Regions from separate parts of the Streptomyces nigra genome, predicted to be linked through region 1. Evidence: riboswitches for the same ligand, from Rfam matches in the RefSeq annotation. Region 1 holds a riboswitch; the other holds the start of a gene.
What was found. Region 1 has a riboswitch for glycine ahead of gcvT (glycine cleavage system aminomethyltransferase GcvT). Riboswitches for the same ligand answer to the same signal wherever they lie in the genome.
Positions count from the first base shown of each region.

Region 2: linked by a shared signal. The riboswitch ahead of gcvP (aminomethyl-transferring glycine dehydrogenase) and the one ahead of gcvT (glycine cleavage system aminomethyltransferase GcvT) in region 1 are both predicted to bind glycine.

Region 1 is NZ_CP029043.1:5,261,475-5,267,064, reverse strand. Features, by position in the region: gene DC008_RS24540 (ABC transporter permease) at 1-798, opposite strand, end outside; gene DC008_RS24535 (enhanced serine sensitivity protein SseB C-terminal domain-containing protein) at 1,161-1,949, opposite strand; gene DC008_RS24530 (enhanced serine sensitivity protein SseB) at 2,092-2,883, opposite strand; gene DC008_RS24525 (AAA family ATPase) at 2,964-3,635, opposite strand; glycine riboswitch at 3,806-3,904, shown strand; glycine riboswitch at 3,905-4,013, shown strand; gene gcvT (glycine cleavage system aminomethyltransferase GcvT) at 4,050-5,168, shown strand; gene gcvH (glycine cleavage system protein GcvH) at 5,312-5,590, shown strand, end outside.
Region 2 is NZ_CP029043.1:1,056,645-1,062,234, forward strand. Features, by position in the region: gene gcvP (aminomethyl-transferring glycine dehydrogenase) at 1-2,548, opposite strand, end outside; glycine riboswitch at 2,726-2,821, opposite strand; gene DC008_RS04915 (PRC-barrel domain-containing protein) at 2,936-3,337, shown strand; partial or broken gene DC008_RS04920 (DNA polymerase IV) at 3,574-4,990, opposite strand; gene DC008_RS04925 (MerR family transcriptional regulator) at 5,045-5,590, opposite strand, start outside.

The DNA.
Region 1 (5,590 bases):
GAAAAGGATGTTCGTCGGGATGAGCAGCGTCGAGTAGACGATGATCGGGCCGACCAGGTTCGGGAGGAGCTCCCGGAAGAGGATGTACGGCCCCTTGGCTCCCATCCCCCGGGAGGCGTCGACGAACTCGCGCTCCCTGAGGGCCAGGGTCTGACCGCGGACGATGCGGCCCAGATACGGCCAGTTGAAGAAACCGATGATGAAGATCAGCACGCTGATGTGCAGCGGCAGGCCCTCCAGGCCGAAGGCACCGCCCTGCAGGGTGGCCGAGATGGCGATGGCGAACAGCAGCAGCGGGAAGGCCAGGAAGGTGTCCATCAGCCGGCTGATGATCGTGTCGACCCGGCCGCCGTAGTAGCCGGCGACGACGCCGAGGACGGCGCCGATCGTGTTCGACAGGAGCGTGGCGCCGAACGCGACGACCAGGGACACCCAGGAGCCCTCGAGGATGCGGGTGGCGATGTCACGGCCGAACTTCGGCTCGACACCCAGCGGGTGCTCCCAGCTCATGCCGCCGAAGTCACCCTTGGGCAGCGAGGTGTTGGGATCGATGAGGTCCTGGTTGAGCGCGTTGGGGTCCAGGCCGAACAGCGCCTGGAGGGGGCGTGACAGGATCGCGAGCAGGATCAGCAGGATGACGATGACGCCGCCGGCGACGGCCACCTTGTCCTTCTTGAACCGGGACCAGGCGATCTGCCCCAGCGAACGCCCCTCGATCTTGCTCTTCTCGATCCCTGAGAGCACGGCCTCGGGCTGTGCCCCGGCCTCCGCTCCCGTTGTCTCGATCGGTGCGGTCACAGTGGAATTGACCCCTCTCGGCCGGCGGTTGCCGACCCCCCTGGCTGCCGCGGTAGCGGTTGCTCTCACTCGCACACAGGGCCGACCGGCCCGTGCCTAGCGGGGAGTCTTCAATGCGGGGGCGATCAGTCGCCAGAGCTGGCGGGGAAAGGATGCGTAACCGTGATGCTGTTTGGGGGATTCCGTTATCCGAACAGCGGGTAACAGCGGCCGGACGGGCACCAGTTGGGGCGTATGAGGGCGGACCGGGACCTTCTGATCGCATCTACGCGCGGAGATCCGCCTGGGAAACGACAGCGGGAAGGCGCTCACACCTACGACAGAGGGGGGTGGGGCGAACCGGCGTCATGGCAAGCCGAAGCTCAGTAACGGCCCTGTGCCGGAGGGTAGCCGTAGCCCGCGGCGGGGGCGGTGGCGTGTGCCTCGCGGTCGTAGAAGGGGCGCGCGGCCTGCCGCATCCACATCGCCACCGGATCGTCCTCGTCGGCCATCGCGACCGTGGAGACGGGCAGTCCGTCCGGGACCGCGCCGACCGACTGGAGCATCATGGAGCGCACCGCGTCCACGGCGGGCGGGCTGGTGTCGTAGACGTCCAGGCCGATCGCCAGATACGGGGCCCCGAGCGCGGGCTGGACCCAGGCGCGGCGCAGGGTGCGCACGGCCGGGGTGCGGTGGGCGTTCTGCGAGAGCAGGGCGTAGAACTGCGGGATCTCGATGGCGGGCTCCGACAGCCGCAGCGGTCCGGCGGGCTGGCGGTCCAGGCCGGTGGCGATCCGGCGCAGGTCGAGCCAGGGGATGCCGACGCCGCCGCCGGGGGCGTGCGGGTTCAGCCAGAGGCCGTAGTGGTCGGGGTGGAGGGTGCGGGCCACGTCGAGTCCGTCGACGACCTCGTAGCTGCGGTTCCAGCCGCTGGCCGACAGCTCCTGGGCGGAGGTGACGCACGGGGCGTAGGCGTGACCGTCGACCTCCATGTTCCCGTACTGGGCGTCCGGGGAGCCCGCCTGACCGTGCCACAGCAGCATCCAGACCTGGCCGGTGGCCGGGGTGGCGAGGGCGCGCAGGAGTGCCTCGTAGGCGTCGTAGCGCCCGGGGGTCACCTGGCGCAGCATGTGCTCGACCTGCCCGGTCGAGGTTGTGCCGCTCGCGCTCACCTTTTACCGCCCCTTCGGGAAAACATGGCATTGAGCCCGACATGGCTCTGAGCCCAGCTTAGGGCCTGTCGTCCGGATCGGTCCGGCGTCGCGGGGCGCCGGACCGCTCGTCGAAAATCTCGGGGACCACGCGTCCGGGATCTCAGGGCTCGCGTGTGTAGAACGGGCGGACCTTGGCGCGCATCCAGTCGATGACCGGGTCCTGGGCCACGTCGAGGAGGACCAGGTTGACCGGCCAGCGCACCGGCACACGGCCGAGGGCGCGGCCCAGGGCGTCCATCGGGGCGGCCCGCAAGTCGCCCTCCCACTGCGTCAGTTCGACGCCGACGAACAGCACCGGCTCGCCGTCCTCGATCGCGCCGAGACAGCGGCGGGCGGTGGCGACGACGCCGATCGCGGCGAACTCGGCGGACGCCGCGGACAGGAAGTCGACCGGGTCGTCCTGCCAGTCGGGCTCGTAGAGCTTGACGCGGCCTCCGGAGGCGAAGCCGTCCAGCGGGGTACGGCCCGCCCGGCACACCTCGGCCACCGCGGCCGGGGGCAGCGGCACGCCGACCACTCCGCCCGGGTTGACCGCGATGCCCACGTGCGGCGGCAGCCCGCGGGCGAACTCCACGGCCGGGGCGACGGTGTACGCCATGTGGGAGCCGACGACCTGCCGGAACTGCTCCTCTGAGGAGAACACCGGGACATAGCCCTGGCCGTCGATCTCCATGCCGGGCAGGTCGAGCGGACCGCTGTCCGGGCCGCCGCCGTTGGGCAGCGGCACCCAGACGAAGCTGCGGCCCAGCACCTCCACGATCCGGCCGCCGGCCGACGGCTGGCCGAGGGAGGCCGAGAGCACCTCCTCCAGTTCGTTGCCGGGCCAGCCGCCGTGCGGGTGGAGGGGAGAGCCTGCCGGGAAGTCCGCGGGGAGATCCGCTGCGAAGTCCATCTGTCTGTGACCGCCTGCTGTGAATCACGTCTGAGGGTCGAAAGGCTACCGGGACCCGGCCCCGCCCGGCCGGGCCCGGGTCAGCCCGTGAACCCGATCCGGCGCAGGGTGCCGGCCGCGTCCCGGTCGAGCAGCACCGCGGAGCCGCAGCCCCGGGGCAGCTCACCGCTGTCGACGGCGCGCAGCAGCCGGGCGGCGGCGCGCCGGTGACGCAGGAAGGCGTACCGGGAGACGCCCCGGCCGCGCTCGCGCTGCCCCTCCAGAGCGGTGTCCGGGTCGACGTCGAGCACCAGCAGGTGCAGGACGCCGCCGCGGCGCCGGGCGGCCCGGGCCAGCCAGCCGCGCACCCACGCCTGGGTGCCGCAGTCGTGCACGACGACCCCGCCGCCGCGGCGGACGGCGCGGCGCAGCCCGGCGTAGTGGGAGAGACGGACCAGGGGACGGTAGAGGGCGTAGGGCAGGAAACCGGGCATCCGGGCGTCCCAGCGGTCCCGGGTGTCCTGGGAGTCGACGCGCGGGCCGCGGACGGTCCGCCGCATCAGGGTGGACTTGCCGCTGCCGGGCAGGCCGGTGATCACGACGAGGTCGCGGGGGCCGAAGAGCAGGGCGGTCGGGCCGCGGCCCGACCGCTCGCGCAGGTCCCGCACCACCGGCGCGGGACGCGTCCGGGCCTCGACGGCCGAGGCCCCCGGCTGCCCGGGCAGGGCGATGCCCGACGTGGTGGCGTACGCCGTGGTGCGCTTCACCGTCATCGTCCTCCTCCGCATACAGGCTTCCCCATCCCCACCGAGCGTAAAGAGAAGGTAATGGAGGATCCTCTCTGTTTTCGTTCGCTTACTGCCACAGGCCGGTTACAGATGTGGCCTGGGGCAGACGGGGCCGGGCATGCGATGATGGCGGCGCCAACTGCATACCGGCCGTTTGAATCCGCGCGGGAGAGTCCCCGGCTGTACGCCGCCGGGGCGCCGAAGGAGCAAGTCCCTCCCTTGAATCTCTCAGGCCCCGTTACCGCGCGGGCGAGGCACATCTGAAAAGCGGGCCGCCGTCGCCGGTGGTCCCACCCAAGGTGCAAGTCATGCCCACGCGCGGTCATGACGAACCTCTCAGGTTCCGATGACAGATGGGGAGGAACGACCGCCCGTCATGCCTTGGGAGACGACCGACCGATGAGCAGTTCCGAACCGCGCCGTACCGCCCTGGACGCCCTGCACCGCTCGCTGGGCGCCACCATGACCGACTTCGCCGGCTGGGACATGCCCCTGCGCTACGGCTCCGAGCGCGACGAGCACAACGCGGTGCGCACCCGCGCCGGCCTGTTCGACCTCTCGCACATGGGCGAGATCACGGTCACCGGCGCCCAGGCGGCCGCCTTCCTGAACCACGCCCTGGTGGGCAACATCGCCTCCGTCGGGGTGGGCCGCGCCCGCTACACCATGATCTGCCGGGCCGACGGCGGCATCCTGGACGACCTGATCGTCTACCGGCTCGACGAGACCGAGTACATGGTCGTCGCCAACGCCTCCAACGCCCAGGTCGTGCTCGACGCGCTGACCGAGCGGGTGGCCGGCTTCGACGCCGAGGTCCGCGACGACCGTGACGCGTACGCGCTGATCGCCGTCCAGGGCCCCGAGTCCCCCGGCATCCTGAAGTCGCTCACCGACGCCGATCTGGACGGCCTGAAGTACTACGCCGGCCTGCCCGGCACCGTCGCCGGCGTGCCCGCCCTGATCGCCCGCACGGGCTACACCGGCGAGGACGGCTTCGAGCTGTTCGTGAAGCCGGAGCACGCCGTGGAGCTGTGGCAGGCGCTCACCGAGGCCGGTCAGGGCGTCGGCCTGGTCCCCTGCGGCCTGTCCTGCCGTGACACGCTCCGCCTGGAGGCGGGCATGCCGCTGTACGGCAACGAGCTGTCGACCTCGCTCACCCCCTTCGACGCCGGCCTCGGCCGGGTGGTGAAGTTCGAGAAGGAGGGCGACTTCGTCGGGCGCGAGGCGCTCCAGGCGGCCGCCGCCAAGGCCGAGACGAACCCGCCGCGCGTCCTGGTCGGCCTGGTCGCCGAGGGCCGCCGCGTGCCGCGCTCCGGGTACCCGGTCGTCGCCGGCGGCGAGGTCATCGGCGAGGTGACCTCCGGCGCCCCCTCCCCCACCCTGGGCAAGCCGATCGCCATGGCCTACGTCGACGCCGCGCACGCGGCGCCGGGCACCCCCGGGGTCGGCGTGGACATCCGCGGCAGCCACGAGCCCTACGAGGTCGTGGCGCTGCCGTTCTACAAGCGGCAGAAGTAGGAACCGCGCGCGGCACGAGCCGCGCCGCGCGTACAGACTGGCAGGGCGGCGTGCGACCGCGCACGTCCGCCGCCATGTCCGCCGTCCCAGTCGTCTCAGTCCCCCTTCATCAGCACTGACGCGTGTACAGGAGAATTCAGGCCATGAGCAACCCCCAGCAGCTGCGTTACAGCAAGGAGCACGAGTGGCTCGCGACCGCCGAGGACGGCGTCGCCACGGTCGGCATCACCGAGTTCGCGGCCAACGCGCTCGGCGACGTCGTCTACGCCCAGCTCCCCGAGGTCGGCTCGACCGTGACCGCGGGTGACACCTGCGGCGAACTGGAGTCGACGAAGTCCGTCTCCGACCTGTACTCCCCGGTCACCGGCGAGGTCACCGAGATCAACGAGGACGTGGTGAACGACCCGGCCCTGGTGAACTCG
Region 2 (5,590 bases), 4.2 Mb from region 1:
AGGACATCGTCGGCGCGTGGAAGCCGTAGTCGATGAGGCGCTTGGCCACGTCGTCCACGCTGACGCCGGTGGCCTTGGTCAGCGGCCGCAGGTCGATGATGCACTCGTGCGCGACGAGGCCGCCCGGACCGGTGTAGAGCACCGGGTAGTGCGGCTCGAGCCGCTTGGCGATGTAGTTGGCGCTGAGCACGGCCACCTGCGTGGCCCGCTTCAGTCCCTCGCCGCCCATGAGACGGACGTACGCCCAGGAGATGGGCAGGATGCCCGCGGAGCCCCAGGGCGCGGCCGAGATCGGGCCGACGCCCGTCTCGGGACCGGCCGCGGGCTGCAGCGGGTGGTTCGGCAGGTACGGCGCCAGGTGGGCGCGCACACCGACCGGGCCGACGCCCGGGCCACCGCCGCCGTGCGGGATGCAGAAGGTCTTGTGCAGGTTCAGGTGCGAGACGTCGCCGCCGAAGTGGCCGGGCTTGGCCAGCCCCACCAGCGCGTTGAGGTTGGCGCCGTCGACGTACACCTGGCCGCCGGCCTCGTGCACCTGCGCGCAGATGTCGGCGACGTGCTCCTCGAACACCCCGTGCGTGGACGGGTAGGTGATCATCAGCACGGCGAGCTCGTCACGGTGCTTCTCGATCTTCGCCCGCAGGTCCTCGACGTCGATCTCGCCGTCCTCGGCGGTCTTGACGACGACGACCTTCATACCGGCCATCACGGCGCTGGCGGCGTTCGTGCCGTGTGCGGAGGACGGGATCAGACAGACGGTGCGCTGCTCGTCGCCGTTGGCCCGGTGGTAGCCGCGTACGGCGAGCAGACCGGCCAGCTCGCCCTGTGAACCGGCGTTCGGCTGGAGCGAGACCTTGTCGTAGCCGGTGACCTCGGCGAGACGCTCCTCCAGCTCACGGATGAGCGTGAGGTAGCCCTCCGCCTGCTCGGCGGGCGCGAACGGGTGCAGCTGGCCGAACTCGGGCCAGGTGACCGGCTCCATCTCGGTCGTCGCGTTGAGCTTCATCGTGCAGGAGCCCAGCGGGATCATGCCGCGGTCCAGCGCGTAGTCCCGGTCGGCGAGCCGGCGCAGGTAGCGCAGCATCGCGGTCTCGGAGCGGTGCTGGTGGAAGACGGGGTGCGTCAGATACTCGTCGCCGCGCAGCAGCGCGCCGGGCAGCCCCTCGCCGGCCGACGCGTCCAGCGCGTCGATCCGGCCCTCGACGCCGAACGCCTTCCACACGGCGGAGACCTGGGCGCGGGTGGTGGTCTCGTCGCAGGCGACCGACACGTGGTCGGCGTCGACGAGGCGCAGGTTCACCCCGTGGTCCCGGGCGGCGGCGACGATGTCGGCGGCCTTGCCGGGCACCCGGGCGGTCACGGTGTCGAAGAACGAGCCGTGCAGGACCTCGACCCCGCCGGCCGACAGGCCCGCGGCGAGGATCGTGGCGTAGCGGTGGGTGCGGGCGGCGATGCCCTTCAGGCCGTCCGGGCCGTGGTAGACGGCGTACATGCCGGCCATCACGGCGAGCAGCACCTGGGCGGTACAGATGTTGCTGGTGGCCTTCTCACGGCGGATGTGCTGCTCACGGGTCTGCAGCGCGAGGCGGTACGCCTTGTTGCCGTCGGCGTCGACGGACACACCGACGAGGCGGCCGGGCAGGCTGCGCGCGAACTTCTCGCGGACCGCCATGTAACCGGCGTGCGGCCCGCCGAAGCCCATCGGGACACCGAACCGCTGCGTGGTGCCGACCGCGATGTCCGCGCCGAGCTCGCCGGGCGACTTCAGCAGCGTGAGCGCCAGCAGGTCCGCGGCGACGGTCACCAGGGCGCCCAGCCCATGGGCCTGCTCGATGACGGGCGTGAGGTCCCGTACGGCCCCGGAGGCGCCCGGGTACTGCAGGAGCACGCCGTTGATCTCGCGCTCGGCGACCTCGGCGGGGATGCCCTCGCTGAGGTCGGCGACCACGACCTCCATGCCGGTGGGCTCGGCGCGGGTCTGGATCACGGCGATGGTCTGCGGAAGGGCGTCCGCGTCGATTAGGAAGAGGCCCTTCTTGTTCTTGCCCATGCGCAGCGACAGGGCCATGGCCTCGGCGGCCGCGGTGCCCTCGTCGAGCAGGGAGGCGCCGGACGTCGGCAGCCCGGTGAGGTCGGCGACCATCGTCTGGAAGTTCAGCAGGGCCTCGAGCCGGCCCTGGGAGATCTCGGGCTGGTACGGCGTGTACGCCGTGTACCAGGCCGGGTTCTCCATGACGTTGCGCAGGATGACCGGCGGGGTGAACGTCCCGTAGTAGCCGAGCCCGACCATCGAGTCCAGGACCTGGTTCCGGTCGGCGAGCGAGCGCAGCTCGGCCAGCACCTCGGCCTCGGTGCGGGCACCGGGCAGGTCGAGGGCGTCGGCGTTCTTGATCACGTCCGGGACCGCGGCAGCGGTCAGCTCGTCGAGCGAGCCGTACCCGACATGGGCGAGCATCTTGGCCCGCGCCTCGGAATCGGGACCGATGTGACGCTGCTCGAAGGGAATCCCTTGCTCGAGCTCGGAGAGCGGAATGCGATGGGCGGTCATTGCGGAGGCCTCCATGGTCTGACGCGACCTTCGAGGGGCACCACGGCGCGGGTGCCCGGACGGCCTCCCCCTCTGTCATCTCAACCTGAGAGCTTCACCGGGGCGCCCTGAGGGCCCCGGCTTTCACCGTCGGTGAGGGCGGGAGCCGTCGACACCCGCCCTGCTTTCCAGAGTGACCTCGTCCGTGCGGTACGTGTGCCTGAGAGATTCCGGGGAGGATTTGCTCCTTCGGCGCCTCCGGCGATCTCCGGAGGACTCTCCCGCACGGGGTCAGCAGCCGCTGCCAAGCCTACCAGCGGGGGCACCGCACGGACCTTCGAGTGGCCGCCGTCACGGATCTGCCTTTTCGTAGTGCTTACGGATGACTTGCGACCAAGTGGAGGGACCGTGCAGACCGACATCGATCCGCGCAACCTGATCGGCCGCAAGGCCTTCGACCGCAACGGCACCAAGATCGGCACCATCGACGAGGTGTACCTGGACGACGCGACCGGCGTACCGGAGTGGGCGGCGATACGCACCGGCCTCTTCTCCCGCGACGCCTTCGTCCCCCTGGAGCCCAGCGAACTGGTGGAGGGCGCCCTGCACGTCCCCTTCGACCGGGCCCTGATCAAGGACGCCCCCGACTTCGGCGTGGGCCGCCACCTCTCCCCCGAGCAGGAACTCCAGCTCTACCACCACTACGGCCTCGACGTGGCCCCGCCGGGCCCCCCACCCCCCGACATCGACTTCGGCACCCTGGCCCCTCGAACCCCCGAACTCCCCCGAACCCCCCACCCCCACACCTGACCCCCACCCTGCCGCTGGGCCGCATGCCCCGTAGCTGCGAGCCAGCGGGAGGCCTCAGCCGTAGCTGAGGGCAGTCGTGCCGCAGGGGCGGCACGGTTGGGCGCAGCGGCACCCGTAGGCGCGGCCCAGCACCACGCCCCTGGCAGCAACGCTGGCGACCCCCGGCCCACCCAGCTGAGGGCAGTCGTGGTGGGCGCAGCGACACCCCATAAGCGCGGGCACAGCGCCCCGCGCCACTACCCCGGCGCCACAGGCGTCTCCGCCGCAACCAACGGCAACGGCTCCGCCACCTCCAACGCCGGGTCATCGACCCGAAACGTCCGCACCCGCCCCGGCCCCGACTCCGGCGTCTCGAACCGCACCGTCACCCGTCCGACCCCACTCCCCTGCACCCACCCGTGCCCGTACTCGGCATGCCGCACATCGTGCCCCGCATGCCACCGCCGCTCGGCCGGCTGCGGCTGCGCCTCCCCCTCGGCGTCACCGTCCCGATCCCCCTCCACAGCGGCCCCAGAAGTACCGAGAGCCTCCTCAGCCACAGCACCACCCCCGCCGAGGTCGTCCCCTCCACGGCCACCTCCCCAGCCGCCTGAGCGAACAAGTCCTCCTGCGTGAAGTCGGCCAGCCCACTCACCCCGACCCCCAGCAACCGCACACCCCCGGTCGTATCCACCCCCTCCAGCAACCGCGCCGCGGCCTCCCGCACCACCGCCGGATCATCCGTGGGCCCCCGCAACGTCTCCGACCGCGTCAGCGTCGAGAAGTCGTACCGCCGCACCTTCAGCACAATGGTGCGCCCCGAAAGGCCGGCCCCCGCAACCGCCGCACACACCGGTCGGCAAGCCGCTGCACCTCCAGCCCCACCCGCACCCGGTCATGGATGTCCACGTCGTACGTGTCCTCGACCGAGACGGACTTCGCCTCCCGCTCGGCCACCACGGGCCGCTCGTCGTGCGCGAGCGCCATCGCGTACAGGGCGTGCCCGTGCGCCTTCCCCAGCAGCCGCACCAGCTCGTCCTCACCCGCCTCGGCGATCTCCTCGACGGTGTGGATCCCGGCCCGCCGCAGATGGTCCCCGGTCGCCGGCCCCACCCCCGGCAGGACCCGCACGGACATCGGCCCGAGGAGCCCCCGCTCGGTCCCCGGTTCGATCAGCACCAGCCCGTCCGGCTTGGCCTCCTCCGAGGCGATCTTCGCGACCATCTTCGAGGCGGCCAGCCCCACCGACCCGGCGAGCCCGGTGGCCGCCCGTATGTCGGAGCGCAGCTTCCCCCCCACCAGCCGGGCGGACTCGGCGTCCCAGGCCACTCCCCCGGCCTCCAGGTCGACGAACGCCTCGTCCAGGCTCAACGGCTCCACCAGCGGCGACAGCTCCCGCAGCAGACCCATCACCCGCTCGCTGACATCCCGGTAGATCCGGAAGCGAGGCACGAGATACGCGGCGTTGGGCGCGAGCCGCCGCGCCTGCGCCATCGGCATGGCGGAGTGCACCCCGAAGATCCGGGCCTCGTACGAGGCCGTGGCGACCACCCCGCGAGGCCCGAGCCCGCCCACGATCACGGCCTTCCCGCGCAGGCTCGGCTTGGACGCCTGTTCCACCGACGCGTAGAAGGCATCCATGTCGAGGTGCAGGATGGTGGGCGCGTTTCTCACAGTTCCGATGCTGCCCTACGGCACTGACAACGCTCGCGTTCCGGGACCGCGTCCTCAGACCGCGCGATTGCGCCGCCGCGCCAGCTCGTCGGCCGGGTTGTGCCCGACCAGCGTCTCGCCGGTGTCGATCCGCTCCCCGTGCAGCTGCGACAACGCGCTCTCGACGTCCCGCCACACCACGCCCACGGCGATCCCGAAGATCCCCTGGCCGCCCTGGAGCAGCGCGTGGACCTCGTCCGGCGAGGTGCACTCGTACACCGTCGCGCCGTCGCTCATCAGCGTCAGCCGCTCGAGGTCGTGGAAGCCCTGCTCGCGCAGATGCTGGACGGCGGTCCGGATGTTCTGCAGGGACACACCGGTGTCGAGGAAACGCTTCACGATCTTGAGGACGACGACGTCCCGGAAGCTGTAGAGACGCTGCGTCCCCGATCCGTACGCGGGCCGCACACTCGGTTCGACGAGACCGGTGCGGGCCCAGTAGTCCAGTTGCCGGTACGTGATCCCGGCGGCCGCACAGGCCGTCGGACCCCGGTACCCGATCTCCTCGGATGCCATGGACGCCGCCCCTCCGCCGCTGCTCGGCACGGCCGTCGGTCGCTG